DNA from 3 places in the Pantoea sp. B65 genome. Region 3 is predicted to be linked to each of the others. Evidence: predicted binding sites of a transcription regulator. Region 3 holds the regulator's gene; each other region holds the start of a gene.
What was found. The regulator LexA, encoded in region 3, represses DNA repair genes until DNA is damaged. The targets are predictions, from matches to a motif close to TNCTGTATGTACATACAGNA.
Positions count from the first base shown of each region.

Region 1: a site for LexA is predicted at 1,963-1,982, ahead of JWF83_RS24285 (YebG family protein). Genes of this name have one in related genera too.
Region 2: a site for LexA is predicted at 2,144-2,163, ahead of dinB (DNA polymerase IV). Genes of this name have one in related genera too.

Region 1 is NZ_JAHXPU010000045.1:27,122-31,405, forward strand. Features, by position in the region: gene JWF83_RS24275 (bifunctional 4-hydroxy-2-oxoglutarate aldolase/2-dehydro-3-deoxy-phosphogluconate aldolase) at 1-589, shown strand, start outside; gene purT (formate-dependent phosphoribosylglycinamide formyltransferase) at 683-1,861, opposite strand; gene JWF83_RS24285 (YebG family protein) at 1,999-2,352, shown strand; gene JWF83_RS24290 (tellurite resistance TerB family protein) at 2,471-3,130, shown strand; gene JWF83_RS24295 (prolyl oligopeptidase family serine peptidase) at 3,333-4,284, shown strand, end outside.
Region 2 is NZ_JAHXPU010000017.1:41,462-45,745, reverse strand. Features, by position in the region: gene pepD (beta-Ala-His dipeptidase) at 1-1,017, shown strand, start outside; gene dinB (DNA polymerase IV) at 1,074-2,129, opposite strand; gene dpaA (peptidoglycan meso-diaminopimelic acid protein amidase) at 2,491-3,231, shown strand; gene JWF83_RS07065 (class II glutamine amidotransferase) at 3,202-3,969, opposite strand; gene lpcA (D-sedoheptulose 7-phosphate isomerase) at 4,021-4,284, opposite strand, start outside.
Region 3 is NZ_JAHXPU010000037.1:56,366-60,649, reverse strand. Features, by position in the region: gene zur (zinc uptake transcriptional repressor Zur) at 1-250, shown strand, start outside; gene JWF83_RS16790 (CsbD family protein) at 386-598, opposite strand; gene dinF (MATE family efflux transporter DinF) at 835-2,151, opposite strand; gene lexA (transcriptional repressor LexA) at 2,285-2,893, opposite strand; gene JWF83_RS16775 (diacylglycerol kinase) at 2,999-3,367, opposite strand; gene plsB (glycerol-3-phosphate 1-O-acyltransferase PlsB) at 3,496-4,284, shown strand, end outside.

The DNA of each region.
Region 1 (4,284 bases), on a different contig from region 3:
AGTGCCGGTGATTGTGGTCAATAAGCTGGAGCATGCGGTTCCGATGGCGAAGGCGCTGGTTGCTGGCGGGGTGCGTGTGCTGGAAGTGACACTGCGCACGCCGGTAGCGATGGATGCCCTGCGCGCGATTATCAAAGAAGTGCCGGAGGCGATTGTCGGCGCCGGTACCGTACTGAATACTCAGCAGCTGGCCGAAGTGACGGAAGCCGGTGCGAAATTTGTTATCAGCCCGGGTCTGACGGAGTCCCTGCTGAAGGCGGCCGTTGAAGGCTCGATCCCATTGATTCCCGGAATCAGTACCGTGTCTGAACTGATGCTTGGCATGGAATACGGTTTGCGTGAGTTTAAATTCTTCCCGGCGGAAGCCAACGGCGGCGTGAAAGCGTTACAGGCAATTGGTGGTCCATTCCCGCAGGTGCGTTTCTGCCCAACCGGCGGTATCTCACTGAGTAACTATCGTAATTACCTGGCGCTGAAAAGCGTGCTCTGTATTGGTGGTTCGTGGTTAGTGCCAGCGGATGCGCTGGAAGCGGGCGATTACGCGCGGATTACTGAGCTGGCGCGTGAAGCGGTGGCTGGCGCACGTTAATTTATTGATAATTTGGGCGGCATAAATCCCGCCCTGGGTAAATTTAGCCGAAACACCCTGCGGGAGCCATTAATGGCTCCCGTCACATGGTTGTTAGCCGCTAACCTTGACGCCAGTAGCGCAGGCGATAGCGCGCGCGACAGCCTGATCGATAGTCTCAGCGCTAGCCAGTGCCACACCTAACCGACGCTGACCGCGGATCTCCGGCTTGCCGAACAGGCGCAGCTGCAGACCCGCGCCCAGCACTGCCGTTACTCCGCTAAACTGCACGTTATCACTGTCCAGCTCGGGCAGAATCACCGCCGATGCCGCCGGACCGTACTGGCGGATAGCGCCAACCGGCAAGCCGAGGAAGGCGCGCACATGCAGGGCAAACTCGGACAGGTCCTGCGAAATCAGGGTTACCATGCCGGTATCGTGCGGGCGCGGCGACACTTCACTGAACACCACTTCATCACCGCAGACAAACAGCTCAACGCCAAACAGACCATGGCCACCGAGAGCGATCACCACTTTGCGCGCGATCTCTTCGGCACGCTGCAATGCCAGCTCACTCATCTGCTGTGGCTGCCAGGATTCGCGGTAGTCGCCATCTTCCTGGCGGTGGCCAATCGGCGCACAGAAATGTATACCGTCGACCGCGCTGATGGTCAGCAGCGTAATTTCGAAATCGAAGTTAACCACACCTTCCACGATCACCCGACCCGCGCCGGCACGTCCGCCTTGCTGCGCGTAATCCCAGGCGTGATCCAGCTGCGCGGCGGTGCGAATAAAACTCTGCCCCTTGCCGGATGAGCTCATCACCGGTTTAACGATACACGGAAAACCAATTTCATCGGCGGCCTGCAGGAAGGCATCTTTGCTGTCGGCAAAACGGTAGGTTGAGGTCGGTAGCGCCAGCTCTTCCGCCGCCAGACGGCGAATACCTTCGCGGTTCATGGTCAGACGGGCGGCACGGGCGCAAGGCACTACGCGCTGACCCTGCTTTTCCAGTTCGATCAGCATATCGGTGGCGATAGCTTCGATTTCCGGCACGATATAATCAGGACGCTCTTGCGCGACCAACGCCTTCAGCGCTTCGCCATCCAGCATATTAATCACATGGCTGCGATGTGCGACGTGCATTGCCGGTGCATCGGCATAGCGATCGACGGCAATCACTTCCACGCCTAAACGCTGGCATTCAATCGCCACTTCTTTACCCAGTTCACCTGAACCTAAAAGCATCACGCGAGTTGCGGCAGGGCGCAGCGCGGTTCCAAGAGTCGTCATAATTCCTACCTGAATAGATGAAAAATTCGCGCGCAGTATAAACGAAAACGTTTGCGCAGACATCTGCTTTGCCCGCTTGCTTACAAAAAAAACGACTGATATACTGGATATAAATACAGTTACCTGAGGCAAAAATTATGGCTGTTGAAGTAAAATATGTCGTTGTCAGAAGAGGTGAGGAAAAGATGACGTTTGCCAGCAAAAAAGATGCGGATGCGTATGACAAAATGCTCGATATGGCAGAAGTCTTCTCCGACTGGCTGGTAACCAGTAACGCCGGGCTGGAAGAGCACCAGCTGGAAGCGCTGGGCATGTACCTGGCCGAAAATAAAGATGCGCTGCAACATATTCTGCGTACCAGCAAGATGCCGGAAGCGCCGGGTGAAAGCATTGCCGCGGCGGATTCGGTTGATAATACCGTGACCGACGAAAGCGCAGCCGCGAACGAACCGGCTAAAAGCAAACCGGTACGCGCGGTAAAAGCGGCCTGAGTCCGCCAGTCTCGGGCTGCCTGCGAGTGGCCCAATATTTTCCCGTCTTTTCTTCCCCTTACGCTTCTTGACGCCGGTTGTTTTACTCTGGACTTCAGGTTTTTTTGAGGGACAAGAGATGAATAACTGGCTACAGCAAATTCAATCCGTATTAGGCAATAACAAAAGCAGTGACAGCAAAGGCGGCAGTGAAGCTCTGAGCAAGATGCTGGCACCCGGCGCGCTGGGCGGCCTGGCGGGGTTACTGATTGCCAGTAAGTCGTCGCGAAGCCTGTTAACCAAATTCGGTAAAAATGCCCTGATTATCGGTGGCGGTGCGGTGGCGGGCACGGTGCTGTGGAATAAGTATAAGCAGCGCGTCAGCGAAACCCATCGTGATGAACCGCAATTTGGCCACGGCGAAACCCCGGTTGATGCCCGCGCTGCGCGCCTAATTACTGCGCTGGTGTTTGCGGCGAAAAGCGACGGTCATATCGACAGCGCAGAGCGTCAGGCGATTGAGCAGAATGTCCATCAGCTGGGTATTGGCGCGCAGGGCGAGAAACTGATCCAGCAGGCGATCGATCAACCGCTGGATCCGCAACTGCTGGCACGCGATATCCGCAATGAGGAAGAGGCGCTGGAACTCTACTTCCTCAGTAATGCGGTGATTGATGTCGACCACTTTATGGAGCGCAGCTATTTGCTGGCGCTCGGCGATGCGTTGAAAATTCCACAGGATGTGCGCGATGGCATTGAAAATGATATCCGCGCAGAGAAGAACAAGCTGAGCGACTAAGTGGCTAGCCGCCCGCGGAGTGGCGGCGCGCGCGTTGACTAACCGCCATCGCCAGTCCCAGTTTTCGCTGGTATTGATCCGGCAGAAAACCGCTATGGAGCGCTGGTGCCGCAGGGCACCGGCTTTTTTAATCGTTACCGCTTGGCAATCATGATGTTAGCTGCCACTCTTACAGCATGTCTGTTAAGAAAGTTGATGCCCTATGACTCCGCCAAAAGCAAAAAAAATTCCCCATCTGATGACCCTTCATGGTGATACCCGCCAGGATGACTACTACTGGTTACGTGATGATGAGCGCGAAGATCCGGCGGTGCTGGATTATCTGCATGCCGAGAACGACTATGGCAAGCAGGTCATGGCATCACAACAAGCGCTGCAGGACCAGTTGCTGCAGGAGATGATCGATCGTATTCCGCAGCAGGATCACTCGGTACCTTATGTGAAGAATGGTTTTCGCTATCAGCGCCGTTACGAAAGCGGTAACGAATACCCGATTTATACCCGTCAACCGGCCGACAGCGAAACGCCGGATGCATGGGAAACGCTGCTGGACGCCAATCAGCGCGCCTCGCACAGCGAGTTCTACACCATGGGGGCGCTGGATATCAGCCCGGATAATCAGACCATGGCGCTGGCGGAAGATTTTCTCTCACGGCGCATCTATGGCATTCGCTTGCGTAATCTCAGTAGCGGCAGCTGGTATCCGGAGGTGCTGGAAGATGTCTCTTCCAGCTTTGTCTGGGCCAATGATTCGCGCACTCTCTACTATGTGCGTAAAGACAAAAAGACGCTGCTGCCGTTTCAGGTATGGCGCCATACGGTTGGTGAACCGCAGAGCGCTGACCAGCTGGTGTATGAAGAGCAGGACGATACCTTTTATGTCAGTGTGCATAAAACGACCTGCGAACACTTTATTCTGATTACGCTAAACAGCAGCACCACCAGCGAGATCCTGCTGCTGGACGCTGAATTTGCCGAGGCGGAAGCGCAGGTGTTCTGTGCGCGTCGCAAGGACCATGAATACACCCTCGACCACTATAATCACCATTTTTATGTGCGCTCGAACCGTGAAGGTAAAAACTTCGGCCTGTACCGCACCGACTATAAGGACATGGAACGCTGGGAAACGCTGGTAGCGCCACGCGATCATATTG
Region 2 (4,284 bases), on a different contig from region 3:
GGTATGGATGGCGCCTTTGGTCTGCAGGCTGACTGGTTGCAGGCGGATATCCTGATCAACACCGACTCGGAAGAGGAAGGTGAAGTCTATATGGGTTGCGCTGGCGGTATCGATTTCATCACCACTCTGCCGGTTGAGCGTGAAGCGGTTCCGGCGGGCTTCGCCACGCTGAAACTGACGATTAAGGGCCTGAAAGGCGGCCACTCCGGTTGCGATATTCATGTCGGTCTCGGCAATGCCAACAAACTGCTGGCGCGTTTCCTTGCTACTCAGGCGAAGGCGCTGGATCTGCGTCTGGTGGATTTCACCGGCGGCACCCTGCGCAATGCGATTCCACGTGAAGCCTTCGCCACTCTGGCCGTCGCTGCCGATAAAGTGGACGCGCTGAAAGCGGCCGCTACTGGCTATCTGACAACGCTACAGAATGAAGTCAGCCCGAAAGATAAAAATATCAATGTGCTGGTTGAACCGCTGGCCAGTGAGGCCGAAGCGTTAACGGCCAATAGCCGCGACCGTTTTATCGCTCTGCTGAACAGCACGCCAAATGGCGTGATCCGCAATTCCGACGTGATGAAAGGGGTGGTGGAAACCTCGCTGAACGTTGGCGTGGTGTCGATTAAGCAGCATGAAGCCGAAATTATCTGCCTGATCCGTTCACTGATCGACAGCGGTAAAGATTATGTGGTGGAAATGCTGGTTTCTCTGGGCGAGCTGGCTGGCGCGAAAACCGCACCCAAAGGCGGTTATCCGGGCTGGCAGCCTGATGCCACTTCACCGGTGATGGCGCTGGTGCGCGAAACCTATGAGAAGCTGTTTAACCGCAAGCCTAACATTCAGGTGATTCACGCCGGTCTGGAGTGTGGTCTGTTTAAGAAGCCTTACCCGAATATGGATATGGTATCTATCGGTCCAACCATTACCGGTCCGCACTCCCCGGATGAGCAGGTACATATCGCCAGCGTGGGTCTGTACTGGCAACTGCTGACCGAGTTGTTACGGGTGATCCCGGCGAAGTAAGGGATGACGGATTGATGATTTCCCCAGGCGGCATATTGCCGCCTGTTTTTTTGCCATCACAATCCCAGCAGCAACTGCCGCTCCAGCTGGGGGTTAAGTAACGATACATGCAACCCTACCAGCCGCACGCCGCGGCCGCCGCGCCGCTCGTCCCAGGTCTTCCGCGCCAGATCGATTAAATCGCCTTTATTCAGCACCGGCCAGACATGTTCCTGAGTGGTCAGCTGGAAATCATTAAATTTCAGTTTCACCCCCTGGCGCGCAATAAGCCGGTCCGGCTTAATCGCCGTTAAGCGTCGCTCCAGCTCCTCATACAGATAATCGAGGATCTTCAGGCACTCTTCCCAGCTATCAATATCCTCGGATAGCGTACGCTCGACACCCAGTGATTTCCGCTCACGTTCGGTGATCACCTCGCGATTATCGATGCCGTGACTACGCTCCCATAACACGCGGCCAAATTTACCAAAGCGTCTCAGCAACAGCGCCAGATCGCTTTTTTGCACATCGGCACAGGTAAACAGCCCCTGCTCTTCCAGCTTTTTTGCCGTGACTTTGCCGACGCCGGGAATTTTTTTCAGCGGCAGCGTCTGCAAAAAAGCCGGCATCTGTTCCGGCGTAATCACAAACTGGCCATTGGGTTTATTCAGATCGGACGCGATTTTGGCGAGAAACTTAATCGGCGCAATGCCGGCGGAGGCGGTAAGATCCAGTTCATCGGCGATACACTGGCGAATTTCGCGCGCCATCAGCGTCGCAGATCCCTGGCAGTGTTCGCTATCGGTAACATCCAGATAGGCCTCATCCAGCGATAGCGGCTCAATTAATGAGGTGTAACGCGCAAAAATTTCGCGAATATGGCGGGAAGCGATTTTATACGCCTCAAAACGGCCAGGGATCACTTTCAGATGGGGGCAAAGTTTAAGGGCCATCGCCGTCGACATGGCGCTGTGAACCCCATATTTGCGTGCCGGGTAATTGGCGGTGCTGATAACGCCGCGCTGTTTCTGACTGCCACCAATAGCAATCGGGATATCACGCAAGCGGGGATCGTCGCGCATTTCGACTGCGGCAAAAAAACAGTCCATATCGACATGAATAATTTTACGCATATCCCCTCCGGCAATACTGGATAAGTATACAGTCAAAACCAAAGAGTTCAAGCTGGTCTGCGACAAGCTGGCCCGGCGATCGTCCCGGCCTGTCGGTATAACCCCAGACATTTTCAGGAATAATCTCAGCCAGCATCTTGATAAAAAAATAGACGATGTTAATGTTGCGCTGCGATAGCGGAATTTTCCGATAATGCAGTTATCAGACGTTGGTCTTTACCCTCAATATTTCGCGTTGCAGAACGGTGCTCAGACCGCGCATCGACGGCAACATAGCTATCTATGTCACCGGGATCGGCAACCTGAGGTATGACGCGTATCAACGTCGCACTTACACACCCTCTATTTCAAGGGAATCAGAATGGACAAAATCGCACTGTTGTTTGCGATGATCTTTCTGCCAGCCGTTAGTATGGCCAGCACTCCGGAACCAGTTCAACCGCTAGCGCCGGTAAGCAAAGAATTAAAGAAACAATTAATTGGTACTCCTGTCTATCTTCAGATCTTCAAAGAAGAGCGAACGCTTGAACTGTATGGAAAAATAGGCAACGAATTTCGTCTGCTGGATAGCTATCGCATCTGCAATTTCTCCGGCGGACTCGGCCCGAAACAGCGTCAGGGCGACTTTAAAAGCCCGGAAGGTTTTTATACCGTCACGCAGCGTCAGCTAAAACCTGACAGCCGTTTCTATCGTGCGATCAATATCGGCTTTCCTAATGAGTACGATCGTCAGCAGGGCTATGACGGTAAATATCTGATGATTCATGGCAACTGTGTCTCTATTGGCTGCTACGCCATGACCAATGCCTATATGGATGAGATTTTTACTTATGTGAATGCTGCGCTGCACAATGGTCAGACAGAAGTGAACGTGAGTATTTATCCGTTCCGGATGACGGAAAGTAATATGCAGCGCCATCGTAACTCATACTACACGGCGTTCTGGAAGCAATTGCAGCCAGGCTATGCGTGGTTTGTTGAGCATCGCCAGCCGCCAGCGGTGAGCGTGAATGCCGGCAAATATGTGCTGAATAACAATCCGGTTATCAACAACCATCCGGCGGCACCGGGATCAATCCTCGCGCTCACCAAGACAGAATAGCACCCACTCTCCGGGTTCTATTTTGTTCCAGGTTTCATTACCGGTAAGCGGCTGAGTCGCAATCACCGTGACCACGTCATCTGGCGTGGTCTGCTTCTGAAAATCGATCTCCACATCCTGATCGAGCAGTTTGGCTTTGCCAAAAGGCGCGCGCCGGGTGATCCAGAACAGATTGGTGGAGCAAAAAGCCATCAGATAGCGCCCGTCCGACAGCAGCATATTAAATACCCCCTTCTCTCGCAGCTCCGTCGCCAGTTCGGCAATATAACGAAACACCGCCGGCCAGTTACCAGGCGTACGCGGATAGCGGGTAGTCAGCTGATGCAGTAACCAGCAAAACGCTTTCTCACTGTCGGTTTCACCTACCGGACGAAACTGACCGGTTTCCAGCTGGCGATACCCTTTCAGTTGCCCGTTGTGCGCATAGGTCCAGTTACGCCCCCACACTTCACGGGTAAACGGATGGGTATTTTCCAGCGACACCTCACCCCGGTTGGCCTGGCGAATATGCGCCACTACCGAGCGTGATTTGATCGGGTAATCCTGTACCAGCCGCGCAATTGGCGAGTTAAAGCTCGGCTGCGGATCTTTAAATGTGCGACAGCCTTTGCCTTCATAGAAGGTGATGCCCCAGCCATCCTTATGCGGCCCGGTTCCGCCGCCACGCTGCACCAGGCCGGTAAAGCTAAAGCAGATGTCCGTTGGGACGTTAGCGCTCATCCCGAGCAATTCGCACATAATGTGACCTCAAAATCAAAAGATTCCCCCGCAGGCGGGGGAAGGCGCTAATTATTTAGCCATCTCTTTTTCAATCAGCAGGATCAGGATATGAATCACTTTAATGTGAATTTCCTGAATCCGGTCGGCAAAACCGAAGTGCGGCACGCGAATTTCCACGTCGGCCGCGCCGTCCATTTTCCCGCCGTCTTTGCCGGTCAGGGTGATCACTTTCATCCCCTGGGCGCGCGCCGCTTCAATCGCTTTGATCACATTGGCGGAGTTACCGGAAGTGGAGATCCCCAGCAGCACATCACCGGCACGGCCGACGGCCTC
Region 3 (4,284 bases):
CCATTTTGAAGAACCGCAACACAGCTCGGCGATGCTGATCTGCGATGGCTGCGGTTCAGTAAATGAAAAACACGCCGCAGGCGTTGAAGATATTCTGCAGGTGCTGGCGCACCAGTCAGGTTTCGCCTTACGCCACAGCGTCATTGAAGCCCATGGATTGTGTGTCAGCTGTCAGGAAGTAGAAGCCTGCACGCATCAGGAAAGCTGCGAGCATGATCATTCGGTGGTAAGTAAGAAACGGGGACGCTAAATGGCGGGCGGTCTGAAGCGGCACTTTCCTTGTGCCCGGCAGGAGCATCGTCCTTAAATGGGCTTGAGATCAGATAATTCAGTCTGCATCACTGTTGCCGGTGCGGGCGGCGCTACTGCCGCCCCTGGCAAATGATTACCAGCGATAGTCGCTGTTGTGGGTTTCCCACTCCTTAACTTCTTTTTCCGCCTGATCCTTAGCGTAACCATAACGTTCCTGGATTTTACCTACCAGTTGATCGCGTTTACCTTCGATCACCGTCATGTCGTCGTCAGTGAGCTTGCCCCATTTTTCCTTCACTTTACCTTTGAACTGTTTCCAGTTACCGCTGGCTTGATCGCTATTCATAATGTGATACCTCCAGGTGATAAAGTTTCAGTGTTTCATCTTATCCATCTGCATGATGTCAGAATAAAACGCTATCCATTTGCTAAACACAGAGTTAATTGTAGTCGTGATTCGCGATAATGAGGTCACAATGCAGCAATTAACACTAATTAGCCCGTAGCAAAACAGAGTAACCACCTGAAAAACATCTATATTTAAGCCATTATTTCTGCAAAACAGTCCGGTAAGCAAATATTTCAACCAGCGAACCAGCTGTTACGCTGCCAGTGCCGCCGCCAGATAAACCACAGCGACAGGCCACGCAGCAGCAGAAACACCATCACCGCCAGCCATAAACCGTGGTTGCCTAACCATGGCAACGTCAATAAGGTGAGCGCATATCCCAGCGCGGCAATCGCCATACCGTTGCGCATTTCGCTGCCGCGGGTGGCGCCAATAAACATACCATCCAGCAGATAGCACCAGACACCAGCCAGCGGCAGAATCACCTGCCAGATAAGGTAGCGATCGGCCATATCACGCAACTCGGGTAATGACGTCAGCATAGCGACTATCGCTTCGCCGCTGCAGGCATAGAGCAGCGAGAAACTCAGCGCCACCAGCCCGGCCTGACGGCAGGACGCATGCCATACGCGCAGCAACTTATCGCTGTCGCGCGCGCCATATGCTTCGCCGGAGCAAGCTTCCACCGCATAGGCAAAACCATCCAGCGCATAGGCGGTAAAGGTGAGGAACATCAGCAGCACCGCGTTGACCGCTACCACCTCACTGCCCAGCCGCGCGCCGAGGATAGTTAATGAGGCAAAGCAGAGCTGCAACATCAGCGAACGCAACATGATGTCGCGGTTCAGCCGCATCAGGCGGCGAAGATCGCCGTACCAGCTATTTTTCAGCAGGCTAAAGGCAATTCCGCGCAGCTTTAGCACCCGCCATACCATCACCAGCCCGATAAGCAGCGTGACATACTCGGCGATTGCCGTCGCCGCTGCCGCGCCGCGCACTCCCCAACCGAGGCCGGTAACGAACCACAGGGCAAGCAGGATATTGACCAGATTGCCCACTACCAGCAGGATCACCGGCGCACGGGCATACTGCACGCCAAGCAGCCATCCGAGGAGCACCAGATTTGCCAGCGTCGCCGGAGCGCTAAGCCAGCGCACCGACATAAACAGTTGCGCCTGACGCAATACTTCGGGGTTACCGCCAACCAGCGAGGTGGCCAGCGTACTCAGCGGCTCTTTCAGCATAATAAACAGCAGACCGGCCAGCAGCGCCATGGATAATGGCTGCATCAGCGCACGCGCCAGCGCCGGTTTATCACCAGCGCCAAAGGCCTGAGCGGTTAAACCGGTGGTACTCATCCGCAGGAATAGCAGCAGCATAAACAGAAAACTGGTGGCGGTGGTGCCTACCGCCACGCCAGCCAAATACGTTGGACTGTCAAGATGGCCAATAACGGCAGTATCCACCAGACCCAGCAGGGGCACGGTGATATTGGAAAGGATCATCGGCAGCGCCAGCCGCCAGAGGTTTTTATCGGTAGCAGTAAACAATCGCCCAGGCTTCCACAACGCGATTAAGCGGCACAGCCACGCTGGCTGGCGCAAAAATGGGGTGAGACCAACAAGTTTACCTTACGCGTGCCTCAGGAAGACATCAGCGCGCGTAAGGAACAAGAGAGGTAACTTACAGCCAGTTGCCGTTGCGGATTACGCCAACCGCCAGACCTTCAATCGTCAGGGATTGCTGACGCAGATCGACCACGATCGGCTGAAAGTCGCTGTTTTCCGGCAACAGTTGCACAACATTGCCCTGTTTTTTCAGGCGCTTAACCGTGACTTCATCATCAATGCGTGCCACCACTATCTGGCCATTACGCACATCCTGAGTTTTATGCACCGCCAGCAAATCACCATCCATAATACCGATGTCTTTCATTGACATGCCGCTGACACGCAGCAAAAAGTCAGCGTTAGGTTTAAACAGATTCGCGTCGACCTGGAAATGGCCTTCAATATGCTGTTCTGCCAGTAATGGCTCGCCGGCAGCAACGCGCCCAATCAGCGGCAGCCCGGTTTCCTCTTCCATCATCAGCCGAATACCGCGCGAAGCGCCGGAGACGATCTCAATCACGCCTTTACGCGCCAGCGCTTTCAGATGCTCTTCCGCGGCATTAGGGGAACGGAAACCTAATTGCGAGGCAATCTCGGCGCGCGTAGGCGGCATACCGGTCTGACTAATATGGTCACGAATCAGATCATATACCTGCTGCTGCCTTGCCGTTAATGCTTTCATTCCGCCCCCTGGTTGTTTATACAGTCGCTGTGAGTATATACAGGTATTGGTGGCTTGGAAACCTAAAGCTGTGTAAAAAACAGCAGTTTGGCGATTTCTGTCGGCCTAAGCCCAATATGACCACAGCAGGGTGATCCAGACCAGCAGCGCCAGCAGAATACTCAGTAATACCGCCGCCGACCCCATATCTTTGGCGCGTCCGGAGAGCGGATGCTGTTCGCTGCCAATCCGGTCCACTACCGCTTCAATCGCGCTGTTCAGCACTTCCACGATAATCACCAGCAGCACCGAACCAATCAGCAACACGCGCGTGACGGCATCAACATGCAGCCAGCAGGCAATGATAATCGCCACCACCGCAGCAACGGATTCCTGACGAAATGCGGCCTCATTCTGCCAGGCTGCACGTAACCCTTTCCATGAGTAGCCTGCCGCTTTTATGATGCGTGTCAGACCAGTTACATTATTTGCCATAATTATGGAACCCTTTGAGATGTTTAACGTCCACTTCTGGGTGGCGCACATATTGCAACACAACAGATCTTAATAGCGCTTTCTGGTATGCTTGCCGCGCTTTGCTAACAAGAGGCTTCATGTTGTCTATGTCAGGTTGGCGTAATTTCTACTACAAGTTATTAAACTTACCACTCTCATTTTTGGTGAAGAGTAAAGCTATCCCGGCCGATCCGGTAGCGGAACTTGGGCTCGACAGATCGCGCCCCATTATGTATGTATTGCCTTATGATTCAAAGGCTGATCTCCTCGCGCTACGTGCGCAATGTCGCAAACGTGACTTGCCCGACCCGCTGGATCCGCTGGAGATCGATGGTACGGTTTTACCACGTCATGTGTTTATCCATGACGGTCCGCGTCTGTTCCCCTATTTCGTCCCGAATCTCGAATCGGTAAAACTGTTCCACGACTATCTGGATCTGCATCGCAGCAACCCGGCGCTGGACGTGCAGATGGTACCGATTTCGGTGATGTTTGGTCGTGCGCCGGGACGTGAAGTTCAGGGCGAGCAAACGCCGCATCTGCGCGTACTTAACGGCGTGCAGAAGTTCTTTGCCGTTATCTGGTTAGGGCGCGACAGCTTTGTTCGCTTCTCACCGACCGTTTCGCTGCGCCGCATGGCCACCGAACACGGCACCGATAAGACCATCGCCCAGAAGCTGGCGCGCGTGGCGCGCATGCATTTCGCCCGTCAGCGTCTGGCGGCGGTCGGCCCGCGCCTGCCGGTACGTCAGGAGCTGTTTGGTCGCCTGCTGCAGTCGAAAGCTATCGCCAAAGCGGTAGAAGATGAGGCGCGTACGCGTAAAATCTCCCATGAGAAAGCGCAGCAAAACGCCATTGAACTGATGGAAGAGATTGCCGCCGATTTCTCCTATGAA